2 regions of the Pseudacidobacterium ailaaui genome follow, and region 1 is predicted to be linked to the other one. Evidence: predicted binding sites of a transcription regulator. Region 1 holds the regulator's gene; the other holds the start of a gene.
The links. Region 1 encodes LexA, which represses DNA repair genes until DNA is damaged. Its sites were predicted from a motif close to CANTTCGCTTTTTATTCGC; they were not measured.
Positions count from the first base shown of each region.

Region 1 (10,728 bases):
CCGAGATCGCACTGGCCAAAGCCGAGATTGGGGCAGAAGGCATCGGATGTGAGCCGGCCTCGGCTGTGACCCTTGCCGGCCTGAAAAAACTGGTGCTTCAAGGGAAAGTCAGACCGGAAGAAAGGGTCGTGCTGCTTTTGACCGGACACACTCTCAAGGATTCTGACTATACAATTGCCTATCATCGCGGAGACCTGCTCAAACCGGAAGAGTTTGGCAGTTTACGAGACGAAATTGAAGTAACTCGACGCAATGCGGTCGAACTGGAAGCGTCGGTGGATTCGGTACTGAGAGAGTTAGAGAAAGCTAGAAGATAATGGTCCAGCAATCATTCAAAATCAAACTTCCTGCGACTTCGGCCAATCTGGGGCCGGGCTTTGATGCAGTGGCTCTGGCACTCTCGCTGTATCTGGAAGTCGAAGCAACGCCCGCCGAAGCGTATTCGGTTTCCGCCAGGGGGAGGAATGCTGACATCTGTGGATCGGTCAGTAACAACCTCCTGCTTGAAACCTATCAGAGGGTCCTGAAGGAGCAGGGTATCCAGGACATGCCGCTGTCTCTCAAGGTCCAGAACGGCATTCCTATAGGAATGGGCCTTGGCTCTTCGGCGGCAGCCCGTCTGGCCGGAGTGGCACTGGCTGCGCATTTTGGCAACCTTGACTGGGACCGCAGCCAGATTCTGACAGAAGCATCGCGGATGGAAGGACATCCGGACAACACAGCGGCCTGCTGGTTAGGCGGATACACCGTTGCCTGCTGGCACAATGACGAGGTCGTTGCGATCTCTCTGACTCCCCGCTCTTACTGGAGGGCGCTGGTGGTTGTTCCCCAAAATCCTTTGTCTACCCATCTTTCACGCAAAGCTGTGCCAGAGAGCTTCAGCCGCGCGGATGCTGTGGCCAACATTCAGCGGGTGGCCTTGCTGACGGCGGTATTCGCTTCAGGACACAGTGACGTCATGCCGACCGCGACCCAGGACCGGCTCCATCAGCCTTATCGTGCCGAGGTCTGCCCTTTGCTCAAAAAGCTGTTGCCTTTAGCAGAACAAGAAGAGGTTCTGAGCGTCACCCTCAGCGGGGCCGGCCCCTCCGTTCTCGTGCTGGTGGAATCGGATTTTCAGATGAATCGCGTGCAGGAGGCAATTCGGGCGCGGGTGGTGGACGAACCGATCGAAATTCTCACCTGCCACATGGAGCTCGATCCGGCCCATTTTCTTCAAAATGCTGCGAAATAGGTCAACTTTACCGGGAAAGTACGATTTGGTTACCAAAGTTTGCTTTACATCACCGACCTAAGATAGTAGCTTCCAATCGTGGGCAGTTCTGGGGGAGGGCTGCTCCAGGCGCCTGAGACTCTGAAGCGATTCGAGTCCGGGCGCCTTTCTCATTTTCGGCCAAGTGGGAAAACGGCAGGATTCTATTTTGGATTTTCACCCCTGTTGCGACCTTTCCCCTGCATTTATCATCAAAGAAGATGAAATTTGCACCACAAAAAGGAGGAGCATGGCAGGTCTGGCAGTAGCAGAAGTCAACGATACAAACTTTGAGCAGGAGGTGCTCCAGTCAGATCAGCCTGTGCTGGTAGATTTCTGGGCCGCATGGTGTGGTCCCTGTAAGGCCCTTGCACCGATCGTCGATGAGGTTGCCTCTGAGTACAGCGGAAAGCTGAAGGTGATGAAGATGGACGTGGACCGCAATCAGGCGACCCCCATGCGCTATGGCATCCGCGGGATCCCTGCATTGCTGCTCTTTAAGGGGGGAAAGGTGGCTGACCAGATTGTCGGTTATGTCCCGAAGGACACCATTGCCCGCAGTATTGCGCGCGTCATCGGTTAAATCGAATTCCGACCTATGTGTGAAGGGGCCTGCCATGCGCAGGCCTTTTTATTTCAGGCATATCTTCGAAGAATGCCCAACGCCCGCCCCTGGATTGCAACCTGCTCTGCCGGGACGTAAATCGGCTCCATCTCTGCATTGGAAGGCTGCAAACGGACCGTGTGGCCTTCGAGATAGTAGCGTTTCAGCGTTGTCTCCGCACCGTTGACGAGCGCAACAACAATTTCTCCCTGATGCGCGGTCTGCGTCCTTTCCACCAGGACATAATCGCCGTCCACGATGTGCTCATCGCGCATCGAATCGCCGCGTACCTGAAGCACGAAGACATCACGGCTGCCAATGATGTCACCCAGAGAGATGCTTTCGGCCGTCTCCGGGGCTTCAACCGGAAAACCGGCCGCAATCCGGCCTGCGAGGGGCAGGCGGTCCGGTAGCGTCGATTTGCTGCGGGGTGGCAGGACGTCAATCGAGCGGCTGCGGTTGTGTGCCCGCTCAAGCAGCCCTTTGTTTTGCAGATTGGTGATGTGCTTGTGGACGGTGGCCAGCGACTTGAGGCCCAGTCCCCGGGCAATCTCTTCAAAGGAGGGGGAGTAGCCGTTGCGTTGCACAAAGCCGGAAATGAAATCCAGCACCTCTTTTTGCCGTCGCGTAACTGCCATGCCCGTATTTTAGCGAATAAAAAGCGAATCGTGGAGGAAAATTTGAGCCAGGAAATTTTCCGCTAAGGCGATCCAGGGTCTTGGCGGCTTTCCTGCAGAGTCGAGGCGAAGGTGTTTTCTGCCCGGCCTCGCTCCTTTTCCGGACGATCTGCTTTCTGACCAAAGGAGCATGTCAAGGCTTCCGGGGCGAGATTTTTGGCACGGATTCCCATCTTGAAACACCAGCCGGAGCTTTCCCAATACAAAATCTCTTCAGCAGATTTCACTCATGCATTTCTTGTGTTCCCACCGCAATACAAGAGAAGTTGAATGCAGCGAGGGAATTCCAGATGCGGTTATTGGTCGCAGACGATGATCCGGCACTGGCGCGGTTTTTGTGCCGGGGGTTTGAGGCAGAGGGGCACCAGGTGATGCTGGCCCAGGACGGATTGAAAGCGATGGAGATGTTTGTGTCAGAGATGCCGGACCTTACCGTGCTGGACCTGGATTTGCCGCAGCGGGACGGGATGGAAGTCCTGCGGTTTTTGCGATCGGTAAGCGAGGAAGCGCCGGTCCTGGTGCTGACGGCCAGAGAGGGAATCGAGACCCGGGTCCGCTGTCTGGAGATGGGTGCCGATGACTACATGCTGAAACCGTTCTCTCTGCGTGAGCTGCGTGCGCGTTGCCGCTCCGTGATGCGGCGGCGGCAAGGAGCGGGCCTGGTGCTCCGTTATGCCGACCTGGAGGTCCATCGTGTGGAGCGGACTGCAGTACGGGGCGGCGAGTCTGTGCAGCTGACCAATAAAGAGTTTGCCTTGCTCGAATTTCTGTTGCTGAACCGGGGACGCTGCGTTCCGCGCACGGACCTGTTGCGGCAGGTATGGGGGATGAACCCGGAGGCCGGTACGAATGTAGTGGATGTCTATGTGAATTATTTGCGCCGCAAATTAAAAGACACCGGAGAGTCGGCGCTGATCCAGACCATACGCGGGCTGGGTTATTCCATCGGATTCAAACCAACGTCCCAGGGCTAAGACACAGAGGAGGAATGATGTCTACTGCTACAGTCATCAAACGGCCCGTGGCCGCGCAGGTGCGGACCGCCATTCTGGCCAGCGCAGATGCTTCTTTTCGGCAGCGGGTGAAGGAGGCATTGGATGGTCTGCACTGGAAGGTGCGCGAGGCCAGCGGTGGCGCCGAGGTGATGGATCTACTGGACCTCTGCCCAGCTGAGGCAGTCATCCTGGATTCCTGGCTGCCTGACCTGGAAGTGGAGGAGTTTATCGCGGAGTTTGAGCGGCTCTATCCTGCCGTGGACCTGGTCCTGGTGGATGGAAGAGCGGCCAGCACGCTGCGCAGTCCTCGGCGCAATGAGATCCACTTTGCCCTGCGGCGGGCCCAGGATGCGGATGGGGCCATTTGGAACAGCGCCCCGGTGCTCCCGGAGCAGCAAGAGGCGCCGCAGAAAAAGCGATGGATTGTCGCAGCAGCCCCTCCGGACGCCGCCTTTTCTGCCCAGCTGCCTGAACTGATCGGCCAGCATCCTCAAATGGCTGAATTGGGCCGCCGCATCCGCATGGTGGCCCCTCGCAACACGACGGTCCTGGTGCAGGGGCCGACCGGGACTGGAAAGGAGCTTGTGGCACGCGCGATCCACAGGCTGAGCCCGCGTTCCGGGCGTCCCTTCATCGCATTGAATTGCGCGGCCATCCCGGAGGCCTTGCTGGAGGCCGAACTCTTCGGGCATACCCGCGGTGCTTTTACCGGTGCGGTTCAGGGGCGGACTGGGCGGATTGAAGCCGCCGATGGCGGTACGCTCTTTCTGGATGAAATTGGAGAGATGCCGCTTGCCCTTCAGGCCAAACTGCTGCGCTTTGTGGAGTGCGGTGAAGTACAACGCGTGGGTGAAAATGAGCCAGTCCGTGTGGATGTCCGCATTGTGGCTGCAACCCACCGTCATCTGGCGCAGCTGGCCGAAAAGGGGGAGTTTCGCGCCGACCTGTACTTCCGGCTTTCGGTCTTTCCGATCCAGACCCCGCCACTGGCGGCACATTCGCAGGACATTCCGCTGCTGGTCGAACACTTTATAGAAAGGCTGGCGCGGCAGAGTCCGGCAAAAGCGATCACCCACGCGGCCATGGAAAAGCTGATGGAGCATCACTGGCCGGGCAATGTCCGCGAGCTGGAGCATGTGATGGAGCGCGCCTGGATCCTGGCCGAGGACCGGCCTGAGATTGATGCTGGAGAAATCGAGTTTGGCGATCAGCCGGGCAGGAGCTGAGATTTTTCTAATCTCATTGGCCGCCGACCGGGCCTTCCCATGCAAAGCAAAGAGCGGGCCTGCTCGATTTATCGGCGGGCAGGAAGGAGAGGATGAAGGATGCAGATTACGACCCCTGTGGAAGACGCGCTGGAGCGCTATCTCGATCTTTCAGCACTGGAGCTGAAATATACGGCGCAGAATATGGCCAACATCGACACGCCCGGATATAAGACGGTCGGGTTTGAGTTTGCCGCCGAGATGCAGCGATCGCTGCAGGGTTTGCTGTCTGCGCAGACGGACAATGGCGTGGCGCGCAGGCGCTTCACGCCGCCGACGGTGCGCGCAGGGCTCGTGGATGGCCTGCTGGCCCGACCGGATGGAAACAATGTTTCGATGGATCGCGAAGGTCTGAATCTGGCTGAGGCGCAGTTACAGTTTCGCACCGGGGTGGAGCTATGGAAACGGGAGTTGACCCGCATCATGGATGCCATCCACGCAGACAAGTAAGGCAGCAGATCTGGGAGAAGGGGCAATGAACCTGTTTGGTGTTCTGGAAATAAGCGGTTCGGCGCTGAAAGCCGAACGGATCCGTGCCGAAGTTGTGGCGGCCAATATGGCCAATGCGGAGACGACCCGCACGGCCGACGGCACGCCTTACCGCCGTCAGCATGTCGTCTTTACCTCGGCAGCAGCGGAGCCATCTACCTTTGCCGGAGAGCTGATGTCCCAGTCGGAGCCGAAAATGGGTGGGGTTGCAGTTTCAGCGGTCGTTCAGGACCCGGCAAGTACACTGCGCCGCTATGACCCAGGGCATCCGGATGCGGACAAGGACGGGTATGTGAATTATCCGGACATTAATCCGCTAACGGAAATGGTGGACATGATGGGAGCAACGCGGGCCTACGGGCTGAATGCCTCAGCTGTGCAGGCCGAGAAAGGCATGATCAGCGCATCGCTGGACATTCTGAAGTCTTAAACCAACCTTCGAGGGACCGACATGCAGATTCAATCTCAAATCGTGACAGCATCCCTGGCGGGGCAGACCGAGGAGGCTTTGGGGACAGACAATGCCCAGCAGGTGCCGTTCGCCGGGCTGCTAAAAGATGCTGTGGGGAAGATGCAGCAGCTGGAGGACCAGGCCTCCCAGGCCGTCGAGGGGCTGCTGGATGGCAGCGGTACGGATGTGCACACGGCAATGATTGCGGTCAGTAATGCCGATGCGGCCTTCGAGCTTGCCCTGGCCGTACGGAATAAGGGTATGGCCGCTTTCGAGCAGCTGATGAACATGCAGTTTTAGAGCCGGCGGGGACAGCGCAGCATGGACGAAAACCAGCAGATACAACCAGCACCGGCCGCGGCCACCGGCCTGCTTGGGCGCACCAATGCGATGTTTGCGCCCCTGGCCGCCCGTTTCCGCAGCATGGAACGACAGCAGAAGCTCTGGTTTTCCGGGGCCTCGGCTTTGGCCCTGCTCTGCTTTCTTGCCATCCTCTGGTTTGCCACGCGGACCGACTGGAAGGTCCTCTATGCTGGGCTGGAACCGCAGGATGCCCGTGAAATTGCTTCGGAGCTGACGGCGTCCAACATTCCTTTCGATCTGTCTGCGGATGGAACGACCCTGCGGGTCCCGGCTTCCAGTCTGGACAAGGCGCGTCTGGCAACCACGGCCAAAGGCGGCCCCAAGAGCGGCAGGATGGGTTTTGAGCTTTTTGATAAGCCGAACTGGATCGGCTCAGAATTTGACGAGAAGGTGAACTACCAGCGCGCCCTGGAGGGTGAGCTGGAGCATACCATCAACACGCTTTCGGACGTAGAGTCTTCCCGGGTGCATCTGGTGATGCCGCACGACTCTTTGTTTACGAGCCAGCAGCGGGATGCCAAGGCTTCCGTCGTGTTGAAGCTGCGGCGGCGCTCCCTGGGAGAGGAGCAGGCAGAGGCAATTCGAAACCTCGTGGCGAGCGCTGTGGACGGTCTTCAACCGGAGAATGTCACTCTGCTGGATGCAGACGGACGCGTGCAGCTTGGCAGGCGCTCCGGAAACGGAGAGACAGAAGCGCATGAGCAGGAGCTGGCGGACAAGCTGGTGGCCACGCTCGAACCGGTGGCCGGAACAGGAAATGTGCGGGCCTCGGTAAATGTGGAGTATGACACATCGTCGGCCGATGAAGTGGATGAGACCTATGATCCGAACAATGTTGTGACGCTTTCCATGCAGCGATCCGAGCAGAACACGGGGACTCAATCCGGACCCTCAGGGGTTCCCGGCACGGCGAGTAATGCTCCGAATACCAAGCCGCCGCTGTTTCCTGTCCATGACGCGGGTACAGAAAACATCCGACAAGAAAGCGGTACCTATGGGGCCTCGAAAAAAGTGCGGCATACGGTCCAGAACCCGGGAAAGATTCGGCGTGTGACCGCAGCAGTATTGATCAATCACAGAATGAACGTGAACGGAAAACAGATAAGCTGGCAGCCGCGGACCGCTGAGGAGATGAAACAGCTCACCGAACTTGCGGAAACGGCCATCGGCTTTGATGCCTCCCGAGGGGACCAGGTCAGCGTAGAAGATGTGGCTTTTGAGGACAATGCGGCTCCGGCCCTCAGTCCCTGGCAGCAAGTGTTGGCGCAGGCCACGCATCTACAGGACCTGGCCAAGTATGGTGTCTTGCTGCTGGCCCTGCTGAGTCTCATTTTCTTCGTCGTGCGGCCGGCCCTGCGCACGTCGCAGTCGGCGAAACAGGAACCCCAGTCCCATACACAGCATTTACCAGCTGGAGCGGAGGGGGCAGTTCTGGCAGAGACCGAGGATGAAGCCGCGCTGCTCGAGAAGAAGCAGGCGCAGGCGGTATTTGATGCAGTGACCGAGCACCTTCGACAAGAGCCTGCGCAGGCCACACGTCTGCTGCAGAGCTGGATCCATAGCGAATAGGAGAAGACCATGGCCAGTGCCGCTCCAGTGTCTGATGTAACCAGCCTCGTCGCTCCTCCGACCCCCGATCGCATGGCCGCCGCGCGGCAACTGCCGGGGATCAAAAAGGCTGCGATTCTGGTTGTGGCGGTCGGGGATGAATTGGGGAAAAAGGTCCTGCAAAACCTGCCGGATGCTGATGTGCAGCGTCTGACTGAAGAGATTGCCGAGCTGCGCAACATCCCTCCGGATGTCTCCGTGCGGGTCATTGAAGAGTTTTACGAGATGATCGAGACCCAGCGTTACATGATGCATGGAGGACTCGAATATGCAACCAAGCTGCTGGTGGAATCGTTTGGAAAGCAGCGGGCCGAGGATCTATTGGCGCTGGTGCGGCGGGCGCAGGAGGCCAGCCATGGAGACCTGGCCATGTTGCAGAAAGTGGATCCCCAGCAGCTGGGGAAATTTCTCGATGGAGAGCATCCGCAGACGGTGGCTCTGGTGCTGGCCCATCTGGATCCCAAACGTGCTTCCCTGGTCTTGCACGGTCTCAGTGAAGACAAGAAGGTGGCAGTCGTGCGTCGTCTGGCAGAAATGCGGCAGTTCTCACCGGAAATGGCGCAGAAGGTGGCCGTGATCCTGCACAAACGGCTGCAAAGCGTGGGCGATACCAGCCGCAAGGCCTACGCGGGGTTTAAAGCGGTGGCTGATCTGATGAATCGTATGGATGCCGAACAGGCGAAGAAGATCCTGGAGCAGATTGAAGAGGACGAGCCGGAAGTGGCCCTCAATATCCGCAACCTGATGTTTACCTTTGAGGACTTTGTGACATTGCCGCAGCCTACCATGCGCGAGTTGCTGTCGGTCATTGATAAGAAGGTGCTGGCCATGGCCCTGAAAGGGACCCGTGAGGACGTGCGCGCCCATATCTTCCGCGCGATGTCTTCGCGCGCCGTGGAAATGTTGCGGGAAGACATGGAGGTGCTGGGGCCGGTGCGTACCCGGGAGGTGGCTGCGGCCCAGAGCGAGATCCTCAACATCGCACGCAGGCTGGAGGCGGAGGGCAAGATCGTGCTCAAGGTCGAACAGGGCGACGATCTGCTTGTGTAGAACAGAGATTGATCGGGAGAGAAATATGTTGCAGCCGGCAGAAAGAAAGAAGATCAGCAGAATGGAGTACAAGCCTGCTCCGATCGCAACGCCTGTTTGGACCGCCCCCAAACCTTTGTTCCTGCGGCCGGAAGAAGGACAAGCTCCTGCAGTGCAGGCCGTAGAGGAAGCAGAAGGGGGTTCAAAGGCCCGTATCGAGGAGCTGGAGCAAAAAGCGATCACGCGGGAGCAGGAATTTGCGCAGCAGCTGGAAGCTGCACGAAAGGAGGCCTTTGAACAGGGCCGGCAGGCCGAAGCACGGCTGCGCGCTTCGGCCCTGGAGCGGATTGCCGACCAGATACAGAAGGCGATCGAGGATTTTTGCAATGTGCGGGACGGTTATCTGGCGCAGGTTGAGCGCGAAGTGGTGCATCTGGCCCTGGCCATTGCCGAGAGGGTCCTTCGCCGCGAGGTCCAGATGGATCCGCTTCTGCTTGCAGGGGCCGTGCGTGTGGCACTGGGACAGCTGGCGGAGACCACGGAGGTGAGGATGAAGGTCCCTGCCACGGAGTACGACCTGTGGAGTGAAGTGATTGCGCTCATGCCATCTCTGCCCCTTCGCCCGCAGCTTGTGGCCGAGGATTCGCTTCATGCTGGGGAGTGTCTGCTTGAAACGGCACTGGGCAGCGTGGATCTGGGAGTCAAGTCGCAACTTGCAGAGATCGAACGGGGTTTCTTTGACCTGTTGGAACACCGTGAGCGGTCTGCAAAAACAGCAAGGCCTTCTGTACCGTCATGACGGAACTTCTGTCCACCTACTTTGCGCGTCTGCAACAGCGGCAGCCTTTCCGCTGGCAGGGCCGTGTGGTTGAAGCTGTGGGGCAGACGATCGAGTCTTCCGGCCCGTTGTGTTCGGTGGGGGAGTGCTGCGAGATCATGGACAGCGAGGGGCGTCTGCATCCGGCAGAGGTGATTGGGTTCCGTGGCAACCATGTGCTTTCCATGCCACTGGAAAGCACAGAGGGCATTCGTTTCGGAGATCGAGTTTCTGCGCTGGGCACGCAGCCTTCCCTGGAGGTGGGCGACGCCTGGATGGGGCGTGTTCTGAATGCATCGGGGCAGCCGATTGACCAGGGGCCAGTGCCAGCTGTGCGGGCCATCATCCCGGTAGACCGCGAGATCCCTCATCCGCTGGAGCGTGTACCCATCCGCCAGCCTCTGGGCACGGGGATTCGCGCCATTGATGGAATGCTGACTGTGGGGCGTGGGCAGCGGATTGGCATTTTTGGCGGTTCTGGAGTGGGCAAAAGCACGCTGATCGGCATGATGACACGCAATAGTGATGCGGATGTGATTGTGGTTGGTCTGGTTGGAGAGCGAGGCCGTGAGGTGGGGGAGTTTCTGGAAGACAGCCTTGGCCCGGAAGGAAGAAAGCGGGCCGTGGTGCTGGTTTCGACCTCAGACCAGTCTCCACTGCTGCGGCAGCGCGCTGCCCTGGCGGCTACGGCCATTGCAGAGTATTTTGCCGGGCAAGGGAAGGACGTTCTTCTGGTGCTCGACTCCCTGACGCGGTTTGCCATGGCAGCGCGGGAGATTGGTCTTGCTGCAGGCGAGCCGCCTACGGCGAAGGGTTATACTCCCTCAGTTTTTACCCGGATGGCGCGTCTTCTGGAGCGCGCAGGCCAATTCCGGCGCGGCAGTATTACAGCCTTCTATACGGTACTGATGGAAGGGGACGACCAGCAGGACCCGGTAGTCGATGCGGCGCGGTCTTTTCTCGATGGCCATATCATGCTTTCGCGGGAGCTGGCGGCCGAAGGCTGGTATCCACCCATTCAGGTCCTCGACTCTGTGAGCCGTTTAATGCCGGCCGTCACCTCAGAGGAACACCGCTCAGCCGCATCCCTGGTAAGGAAGATGCTCTCCGTGTATGCCAAATCGGAAGACCTGATTCGGATCGGAGCCTATAAGCCCGGGGCTGATGCAGATCTGGAC
Region 1 covers NZ_JIAL01000001.1:444,646-455,373, reverse strand. Annotated here, with positions in the region: gene thrC (threonine synthase) at 1-317, shown strand, start outside; gene thrB (homoserine kinase) at 317-1,234, shown strand; gene trxA (thioredoxin) at 1,503-1,835, shown strand; gene lexA (transcriptional repressor LexA) at 1,889-2,494, opposite strand; gene N655_RS0102120 (response regulator transcription factor) at 2,824-3,507, shown strand; gene N655_RS0102115 (sigma-54 dependent transcriptional regulator) at 3,522-4,754, shown strand; gene flgB (flagellar basal body rod protein FlgB) at 4,854-5,243, shown strand; gene flgC (flagellar basal body rod protein FlgC) at 5,269-5,712, shown strand; gene fliE (flagellar hook-basal body complex protein FliE) at 5,734-6,033, shown strand; gene fliF (flagellar basal-body MS-ring/collar protein FliF) at 6,055-7,665, shown strand; gene fliG (flagellar motor switch protein FliG) at 7,675-8,754, shown strand; gene N655_RS0102085 (FliH/SctL family protein) at 8,906-9,532, shown strand; gene N655_RS16845 (FliI/YscN family ATPase) at 9,529-10,728, shown strand, end outside.

Region 2 (10,728 bases), 320 kb from region 1:
CAGCCAGTGCAGGCTAGTGAGGTAAGTACCTGAAAATAAATTCTTTCCTATCCTAGTGGCAACAGGCCTCCACTCTCAGAGGCCCAGACATTTTTCTGCGAGCAGCTTGGCCATGATGGCATTCAAATTGCATCATGCACCGATATCCATGCCAGTCTGGCATGATATTTTGTGTGGTCTAAAGGAGTGGATTTCATGGCGACCGTACTTGCCGGCAGCGCCCGTCAACTGAAGGACAAAATTGCATCACGTAGCGCCCGTATCGGCGTCGTAGGCATGGGATATGTGGGTCTTCCCCTGGCTCTGCTGTTTAGCGAGGAACGTTTTCGCGTCACCGGGTTTGATATCGACCCTCAGAAGGTCCAGACCCTGAACAACGGTGGTTCCTATATTGTCCGTATTCCGGCAACGGAAATTCAGGCAGCGCAGGAAAAAGGTTTCCATGCGACCTCGGAATATTCCCAGATCCGGGAGATGGACGTCGTCATTATCTGCGTACCCACTCCCCTGAATGAATTTCACGAGCCGGACCTGAGCTTTATCCGCAATACGGCCCTGGCCATCGCCCCTGAGGTCCACGAAGGCCAGCTCATTATTCTGGAAAGCACGACCTATCCTGGCACTACAGAGGAGTTGCTTGTTCCCATCCTCGAAAAGGAAAACTGCCTGGGACTGAGTGTGGCGCGCAAACCCGGAGACAGCGGCTTTTACGTCGCTTTTTCTCCGGAGCGTGAAGACCCGGGCAATGACACCGTGGCCCGCCGTGATATCCCGAAAGTTGTTGGCGGTGTCGGTCCAGAAGCCCAGGAGCTGGCTTCGGCTGTATACTCAAGCATCTTCAACCGTACCGTTTCGGTTTCGTCCCCGGCGGCGGCCGAAATGACGAAACTGCTTGAAAATATCTATCGCTGTGTCAACATCGCCCTGGTCAATGAACTCAAGCAGCTTTGCCATCGCATGGGCATTGATATCTTTGAGGTCATCGATGCCGCCAAGACCAAACCCTTCGGATTCCAGGCCTTTTATCCCGGTCCGGGACTCGGCGGACACTGCATCCCGATTGACCCGTTCTATCTTTCCTGGAAAGCCAAACAATACGACTTCCAGACCAAATTCATCGAGCTGGCCGGCGAAGTCAACCTGGCCATGCCTTATTATGTCGTGGAACAAACCGCTGAGGCCCTTAACCGCCATAGGAAGCCTCTGAATGGCTCCAGGGTGCTCATCCTCGGAATGGCCTATAAAAAAGACATCGATGATCTGCGAGAATCGCCCTCACTGACCATCATTGAGCTGCTCCGGCAGAAAGGCGCAATCGTTGCTTACAACGATCCTTTCTTCCCCTATGTTGGCAAAGGCCGCCACTATCATCTGGACATGCACTGCACTCCTCTCGACGATCTCTCACAGTTTGATTGCGTCCTGATCGTGACTGACCATTCGGATTACGACTATCAGCGCATTGTCCGCGAATCTCAGCTTGTAGTCGATACACGCAATGCCACCAAAGGGATTTCTTCACCCAAAATCGTCCGGTGCTGAGAATACAGCGCAGGGGCATGGCAGGAATCATCCTATGGTTTCCATGCCTCTGCAGCCCGGAAAAGTCCAACCCTCTCTGCGGAAAGCTCCGGGCCTCCCCCAGCGTTTCCCTTGCTTCCCGTGGTCAGGCCCCGAAAAGTGCTGGCTGCTCCGGCATTTCCTCCGGCCCTCGGAAATTACTCAGGCCCACACCTGCCAACCGAAACCGCTGCCTGTCCCCCAGGCCGACGCGCTCCCTTAAACGAAGCGCAATCCGCGCCAGTTCGTCGCACGTGGCCAGAGGCCATGCCAGGGTATAACTGCGGGTGAGGATTTTGAACTCCGGGGTCTTCAGCTTCAAGACAACTGTGCGTGCCTGGCGAGGGTCCTTGCACGCCGCTGCCCAGACCTTTTCTGCCAGCCGGCGGACGACTGGTTCCATTTCATCAAGTGTCATGTCTCGCTCAAAGGTGTCCTCGGCGGAAATCGATTTGGTGGGCTGGTCAGTCATCACCGGACGATTGTCGATTCCGCGCGCCAGATCATAGAGACGCACGCCGTAGCGCCCGAAGCGATCTTCGAGGAAAGAAAGCTCTAGGCCCCTTAAATGACCAACCGTCCTCACCCCAACTTCTTCCAGACGCTTTTGCATGACTTTGCCCACCCCCGGGATGCGCCCAACTGGCAGAGGAAGGAGAAACTCGTCCACCTCCTCTGGCTGAATGACAAAAAGCCCGTCCGGCTTCTTCCAGTCCGAGGCAATTTTGGCCAGAAATTTGTTTGGGGCCACGCCGGCAGAGGCCGTCAACTGCAATTCCTCGCGGATCTGTTGCCGGATGACCTTGGCAACGCGCGTCGCCGTCGGCAGACCGGTTTTGTTCTCAGTGACGTCCAGATAAGCCTCATCTAAGGACAAAGGCTCGATTCTGTCTGTATGCCGCAGAAGGATGTCGCGCACCTGACGCGACACATTCCGGTAGCGATGGAAGTCCGGAGGAATGAAGATGGCCTCCGGACAGAGTCGCTCGGCCCTTGAGGAGGGCATGGCAGAGTGTATCCCGAATTTGCGCGCCTCATAGGATGCTGCACAAACCACGGAGCGGCTTCCTCGCCATGCAACAACGACGGGCCTTCCTCGCAGCCGAGGGTTGTCCCGCTGTTCTACGGAAGCATAGAAGGCATCCATGTCCACGTGGATGATCTTGCGGCGCTCCACTCCCCTATTTTCGCATTACTTTCGCCTAAGGCCATCTAGTTTTCTTGGCAATTGACACTTTCATGCGGTCGGCAAAGCAAGGGACCGTCGAGCAAAAATTTCCGGTAAGAGGGAAAAGTGACCATGTAAAAGTGCCGTAGTGGCCAAATGATGCGCCTGTGCCTGGCTGGACAAACTCGCCGGATGGAACTGCAAGTTACTCAAAATAAAGAGTAAAAGATTTCTTATCTCGATTTTCCTTACTTTGGCATCCGAACTGCTATTTGTTTCAGCGTAACGGGCGCTGCGCAGCATCCGGAGTGTGTTCGAGTAAATACGGTGACAGATATGGACAACAAAATGAAAGCAAGTTCGAGACTCGACCTCAGGGCATTTGCTGCGTTGCTTCTGGCTGCCAGCCTGGGCCTCCCTGCTTATGCTCAATCCAGCCAGCAGACCACTCCTGCTTCCAGCGCTCAGGTCCAGACGGGTACATCCGCAAATGGGATGAACCCCAGCGACAGCAGTACATACGCAACGGGCCAGCCCCTTTCGACAAAATCGAATGAAGGATTTTGGGGGCACCTGAATCCTTTTGCCCGTAAGAAATGGGTAAATCGCCAGTTGAATCCTGTAAAAGACCGCTTGAATGAGCTCGACCAGCTGACGGCAAAGAATGCCAACGACATCAAAGATGTAGACAGCAGAGCACAGGCAGGAATCCGACAGGCGCAAAGCACCGCCGATCAGGCCAATCAAACTGCACAGCAGGCCAATTCCACGGCGACACAAGCGCAAACTATGGCCCAACAGGCCAGCGATCAGTCCAGCAAGCTGAATACTACGGTTGCCGGTCTGGACCAGTACCAAAAGGTCAATGACACCATTATCCGCTTTCATCCTGGGCAAACCGTATTGAATGCCAGGGCCAAAGAGGCCCTGGACCAAATTGCCGAACAGGCGCAGGGTCAAAAGGGTTACATCATCGAGGTAGAGGGCCATTCGCCGGTGCGTGGGCAAAGCGGAATCCAGAGCTCACAGCGCATGGCGGATGCGGTCGTGCGCTACCTCGTCACCGAAAAGCAGATCCCGGTTTATCGCATTCATCAAGTTGCGATGGGCAACGCAAAAATGGAAACCGACAGTGGCGAAGCTATTTCTGGCAGCGCCGTGCGGGTTTCTACCATGCAAAACAGTTTAGCGGCCTTGAACTCGACATCATCGAATGCGGGTTCGCCGATTGGTGCGACGCAGCAGACTTCCGCGCAGCCCTCCCCTCAGGGTGCTGCGTCGCAGCCAGCGGTTCCACAACAATAAAGACCAGAAAAGGTCCGCAACCAAGCTCTCACACAACGAGAGAACCAAGGCAGATTGGCCCCTCCCCCGAGGGGCCCTTTTTTTTGCAAGATTTTTAAAATTTAAGCCCTTTATTCCTACCACTTTTGCCATCTTACTTTTTGAAGATTTCAAAAGTAACAACTTTTGATTCTCGAAGGTAATCAGATTATGTATCTTAAGGTAAGTCTGTGCGTTGTTTAACCAAGCAGACTGGGGACCCCCCGTGAGGACACTACATCTCATCCGCAGCATGAACCCCCAGGACGGCGGCCCGCCAGAAGTAGTCCGTCAGCTCTCGCAAAAGGTCGTTGACTTGGGAGATTCCGTTGAAATTGCCTGTCTTGACCATCCATCGGAAAGATTTTTGCAATCCCTTCCTTGCCCGGTGCATGCCTTGGGGCCAGCATCGGGGATCTATGGATATTCCGCCAAATTACCAGGTTGGTTGGAGCGCAACATCTTGCGTTTTGATCATTTGATTATTCACGGTGTCTGGCAATTCGTGACGATGGCAGGAAGCCGGGCCGCGTATGGCCGCATTCCCTATTTTGTCTTTGTCCATGGCGCAATGGATCCTTGGTTTAAGCGACAATACCCGCTGAAGCACCTGAAAAAATGTCTCTACTGGCCTCTGCTTTACCCAGCGCTCCACCGGGCAAATGCGCTGCTTTTTACCGGAACTCAGGAGAAAAATCTGACGACTGAAAGTTTCTGGCCTCATGCATGGCGCTCCCGGGTACTCACACTGGGAATCGACCCTCCGGAGGAAAAGATTGCTTCTCAGGTTGAGGCCTTTTCCTTGCATGTCCCAGAGGTCCGTGACCGCCGCTTTTTCCTTTTTATGGCCCGGATACACGAGAAAAAAGGCTGCGATCTGCTCATCCGCGCATTTGCACGTCTGGGAGCAGAGCATCCTGATGTGGACCTGGTCATGGCTGGTCCGGACCAGTCTGGATACAAAGCACAACTCCAGGAAATCGTGAGGCTGTGCGGCCTGGAACATCGCGTACACTGGCCAGGAATGCTTACAGGCGAGGCAAAGTACGGCGCCTATCGCAGTTGTGAAGCCTTTGTCCTTCCCTCTCACCAGGAGAATTTTGGCGTTGCCGTGGCTGAAGCGCTCGCTTGTGGACGGCCTGTTCTGATTTCCAACAAGGTAGAAATCTGGAAGCAGATTACCGATGAAGGGGCCGGGCTGGTGGACGATGACTCCCTGGAGGGAACGGAGCGGCTTCTGACCAGATGGCTAAGAATGGACACCGAAGAACAGCATCGCATCGCCAATCGGGCGCGCCCCTGCTTCGAGAAGTATTTTTCCCTTACAAATAGTGCGCGGATGCTTCAGGAAATCCTTGTCTCAGAGGCAAACCCGTCACCCAAGTCCCAGCAGCTGGGCATTTCTTTGCATGGCCTGGATACAAAAAGCGATGTGCGCTTCGAGCGGAACACCTAGTTCTTCCGCACCCTGGATGATGTCTGCACGGCTGACCGAGCGGGCAAAGGCCTTGTCCTTCAGCTTTTTACGGACCCCGGCCACTTCCACTTCATGAATGGACCGGGAAGGTTTCACCAGGGCGCAGGCGGTAAGAAATCCGGCCAGCTCATCGCAGGCAAAAAGCGCTTTTGCTAAATGTGTTCCACGTGGAACATTTGTATAGCTGGCATGTGCCAGAATGGCAGTTCGTATCTCCTCTGGCCATCCCTGCTCGGTTAGAATACGATGTCCTGTCCACGGGTGGTCTTCCGGAGAAGGCCACTTCTCATAGTCGAAATCATGCAGAAGACCCGTGACAGCGTATGTTTCTACCAGAGACTCCCGGGCCTCTTCTGTAAGCCCCAGAGCATCGGCTTGGCGCTCACCATAGGCCCGGACGCACGTCTCAACAGCCAGGGCATGTTTGAGCAGGCTGGGGGACTGGGTATATTCGTTCAGCAGCGTCCAGGCACGCTCTCGGCCATAAGGGTTTTTCTGGGTCATAGCATCTTTCTTCCTGTTTTTATACCGGAATTTTGGTTTTTTTCAGGCTTGACTCACATTTTTCACTTGACAATGCTGGTACATTGCCTGCATGGTAAACATGAGCCGTAAAGATTTTCAGTATAATGCCTGAATTTCACGGCCCGGACGCGCAATGCTCTGGCGCTCCGTAAAACGATTATGGCAACTACCTTAGCAACCGTTGAGGCACGCGAGGTACTCCGTTGCGAACACTGCGGTCTGGTGCAGTTCCGCACCTCGAATTCGATGTGCCGTCGGTGTCACAAACCCCTTGAAATTGAAGAGCCGGAAGCACTTGTCCCTCCCTTTTCCCATGACGCGCCCGATTGCGAAGAAGAAGGCATCCAGGTGGCGCGTGCCGTGCGGAATATCCGCCGTGAGCGGAAGCTGAGCCAGCGTCAACTTGCGGGAAGGATGCAGGTCCCGCGCACATACATCTCAAAGATTGAGAATGGCAAGGCAGTACCTACACTGTCCTCTTTGGAACGGCTTGCCCAGGCGCTGGAAGTGGACATCTGCGCCCTGTTGCGGGATGCGCGGAGTCGCCGTTATGAAGAAACGACAGCCATTCTGGCTGACCCCTTCCTTAAAGAAATTGCTCCTTACGTCAGCCGCATGGACGCTTATCAGCGGTCTATTTTTCTGAACCAGGTACGCGATATGGCCATGGGCCGGAGAAAGACTGCGTGACTTTGTAGAGATTTCAGGCCCCTTGGGCTTGGGGAAGCGCCCCGCAATTCCCGCCGCTTGACCGCATGGACAAAATGTGGACCTGTTCATGTTGTCTGTAAGCGGATTCCAGGGCCTTGATCGGCTCAAGATTCGGTTTCCTTAAGGGGAAACTATAGACCGGGATTAGTGTTCTAATGATTGAATGGCAGGGTCTTTGGGGACCTGTCATGAAGGTGAGAACAATGGTCCTGAAATGGAACGACCGGAAAGATTCTGGAAGCACGCACCGGTGGCTGGCGTTCATGCTTGCTTCTGCGATGTTGCTTACTGGAAACATGAAGCTTTTCGCGCAGGACGTACCTCCGCCACCTCCGGATGCACAGGACCAGCAGCAGCCACAAAGCAGCACCGACAGTAACCAGCAAATTCCTCAGTACGGAGCGCCGCTGCCGTCCGATAGTGAACAGCAGCAGCCACAAGAACAGGACCAGCAGACGGCCACTCAAGATCCGCAACAAGCAACGGCACAGCCGCTCTCTCCAGACCAACTGGACCAGCTCGTGGCCCCGATTGCTCTTTATCCCGACGCGCTTGTGGCCCAGATTCTGGCAGCCTCCACCTACCCGACGCAGGTGGTTGAGGCCTATCAATGGATACAGTCGCAAGGCAACGCATCGCCCGACCAGATTGCCTCCGCAGCCAACGCGCAGCCTTGGGACCCGAGTGTGAAAGCATTGACAGCATTTCCCTCTGTTCTGAAGCAAATGAACGACAATCTGCAGTGGACGACGGACCTGGGAAATGCGTACTACAACCAGCCGCAGGATGTCATGGATGCCGTCCAGCAGATGCGGCAGCGTGCGCAACAGGCTGGGACACTCACAGACACTCCGCAGGAGACGGTTGCGGAGGATGATGGAAATATTGAGATTGAGCCGGCAAACCCGGATGTAGTGTATGTGCCGGTCTATGATCCGTGGGTGGTCTACGGAACGCCACTGGTTGCATGGCCGGGTTACTACTACGCCCCTGCACCTGCATACATCGTTGGCGTTGGGTTTGGATGGGGCTTCCGGATGGGCTTTGCATGGGGTGTCCCATTGCGTCCCTGGGCGCCGTGGGGATGGGGATGGAACCGCTGGGGCTGCGGCTGGTATAACCGCACCGTGATCTATAACCGCACGACCTACATCACGCGCAGCACAACCGTCATCAACCGTGGTGTGAACCGTCCAGGATCGCCTCCGCTGCAGCTTGCCGGAATGCGCGGGTCCTTCATCAACCGCCCGCAGTTTGCAAACTATGCGCGTAACGTGGCCATGGGTGCACGTCCGGCCCCAGCAGCCATGGGAACAGGACGGCCAGGAATGCTGACGCAGCCAGCCAACCGTGTCAATCCGGGTGGAGTGATGCGGCCCGCTGCACCGGCAAACGGGTTCATGAACCAAAATCGGCCGGCCACTCAGAACATGCCACGGCCCGCATATCCTTCCCCGGACATGTACCGGCCATTGGCGCCGCAAGCGCCGGCGTATAACCGGCCCATGCCCGTCTACCGGGCACCACAAGGGAATGCACCCACATATCGTGCACCGGAATACCACGCTGCTCCTCCGCATGTGAGCGCGCCACCGGCACCCCATTTCAGCGGAGGCGGCGAACCTCATCACCGTTGATCTCTGTGGGAGAGGCGGCCGTGCCTGATTGCAGCAGCCACGGCCATGTGCTACGGTCGGATGAGAGGACAATCTTGAGCCGCATTCACGAGTTACTGCCGGAAGAGCTGGCCATATACCGCCGTCTTGACCCGGAACGCCTTCCGAAGCATGTAGCCATCATTATGGATGGAAATGGGCGCTGGGCGGGCAGACGCAGCCTCAAACGCTTTCTGGGACACCAGCAAGGTGCAGAGGCAGTGCAGTTTGTTGTGGAAACGGCTTCTCGGATTGATCTGCCATGGCTTACCCTCTACGCCTTTTCCCTGGAAAACAATCTCCGTCGGCCCAAAACTGAAGTGAATTTTCTGATGCGCTTGTTGAGCACATACCTCAACAACAATGTAAAACGCATGAACGACAACAACGTGCGCATCCAGTACATCGGCCGAATCCATGAATTGCCTGCTGAGGTGCAGGAACGGATGCAGTGGGCGGCCGAAGCCACCCAGCAGAACACGGGCACCGTTTTGACGCTGGCGCTGAATTACGGGGCCAGGTCAGAGTTATTGGATGCCTTCAAGGGCCTTTATCAGGAGATTGCACAGAGACACATCGGAATTGAAGACCTGACCGAACAGGACATCCAGAGGCACCTGTACACTGCTCATATGCCGGACCCGGACCTGTTGATCCGGACCTCAGGTGAGATGCGCATCTCTAACTATCTGCTCTGGCAAATCGCCTACACGGAAATCTTTGTGACGGCGCGGCTTTGGCCTGATTTTCGCGGCGTTCATATGCTGGAAGCCATTGAGGACTATCAAAGACGGGAGCGTCGCTACGGAGGACTGGGCGACGGCAGCGAGTCGGATGATGTGGCCTCCTTACCCGCCAATCAACTGGTGAACCGTTAGCTTCCTGCCTGCCTGGCAGCCGAGAAGAGGCCCCTCGGGCGAACATTGCTGCGAATAAAATCGACAATGGTTTCCAGCGAGGTCCCCGGGCCAAAGATGGCGCTGACTCCATGTTCTCTTAGAAAAGCAGTGTCCTGGGCCGGGATGGTTCCGCCGAGGACGACGAGGATGTCTTCGGCGCCGCGCTCTTTCAGCAAAGCCGTGATGCGCGGAACAAGAACATTGTGGGCGCCGGAAAGAATGCTCAGTCCGATGCAATCCACATCTTCCTGAATCGCAGCATTAACAATCCGCTCTGGCGTCTGGCGCAGGCCGGTGTAGATGACCTCCATGCCCGCATCCCGAAGCGCCCGGGCAATGACCTTTGCACCGCGGTCGTGACCATCGAGTCCGGGCTTGGCAACAAGGACGCGAATTGGAGCAGCACGCTCATCCATAGGAACGGAAAAGAATAACACATGGGCATGACCCAAGGCTGAGGCCCGGAGAACCATGCCCCCGCCATAGCAAGTTTCAGACTACGGACCTACATTTCGCGTCTTCCCTCAATGGCGCGGGACATGGTCACCTCATCGGCGTATTCGATGTCGCTTCCGGCTGGCACCCCAGTAGCGATGCGGGTCACGCGCACTCCGGCAGGGCGCAGAATACCGGCAAGATAGACTGCGGTGGCCTCGCCTTCTACTGTGGGAGAGGTCGCCAGAATGACCTCATCCACATTCCCCTGCTGCACACGGATAAGAAGATTCGCTGTACGCAGATGCTCCGGCCCAACACCATGGAGCGGAGACAGCGTTCCATGCAGGACGTGATAGACACCGTTATAGCTGCGCGTCTTCTCCACTGTTGCGATATTAGTCGGTTCTTCCACCACGCAAACCAGACGCTGATTGCGTGTCGGACTGGAGCAATAGACGCAGGGATCCGTATCGGTAATATTGTTGCAAATCGAGCAGAGCTGTAGTTTCGCCTTCAGGTCCCGAATGGCGCTGGCCAATGCCTCTGCATCTTCACTGCTTGCACGCAGGATGTGAAATGCCAGCCGCTGGGCATTTTTTGAGCCAATTCCAGGGAGTTTGCGCAGCTCTTCAATGAGCCGTGCCATAGGTTCTGCGAATCGTGACAAGGCAATCCCTCACCGCTGTTTTAACAGGATTCGGCTTGCTTTGCCACGACCTGAAACAAGATCACAAGCTTTCTCTTCCTGCACAAAGAAGAATCCCTCGTGAGGGAGTTCAGAGTGTCTGGTAGGCCAAAGCAGCAAACTGGTCAGGAGAAAGAAGGCCCTTGCCCCATTCCGCGTCGTATTTCGACGTAGGTCTGGCCGCTACCACTTCTTCTCTGCTCTTCCCGGAGGCCTTCAGCTTTTCTACTTTGTCGGCCACATCGGAGAGCATGGCTTGATATCTCTGCAAAGATGCCTTATCACCC
Region 2 covers NZ_JIAL01000001.1:120,270-130,997, forward strand. Annotated here, with positions in the region: gene N655_RS0100530 (nucleotide sugar dehydrogenase) at 196-1,542, shown strand; gene dinB (DNA polymerase IV) at 1,667-2,737, opposite strand; gene N655_RS16535 (OmpA family protein) at 3,077-4,033, shown strand; gene N655_RS20815 (hypothetical protein) at 4,287-4,424, opposite strand; gene N655_RS16540 (glycosyltransferase) at 4,368-5,507, shown strand; gene N655_RS0100550 (haloacid dehalogenase) at 5,427-6,032, opposite strand; gene N655_RS0100555 (helix-turn-helix domain-containing protein) at 6,213-6,743, shown strand; gene N655_RS19575 (DUF3300 domain-containing protein) at 6,953-8,401, shown strand; gene uppS (undecaprenyl pyrophosphate synthase) at 8,476-9,297, shown strand; gene N655_RS0100570 (cobalamin B12-binding domain-containing protein) at 9,294-9,791, opposite strand; gene recR (recombination mediator RecR) at 9,824-10,402, opposite strand; gene N655_RS0100580 (MBL fold metallo-hydrolase) at 10,533-10,728, opposite strand, start outside.
Region 2: a site for LexA is predicted at 2,744-2,762, ahead of dinB (DNA polymerase IV). Genes of this name have one in related genera too.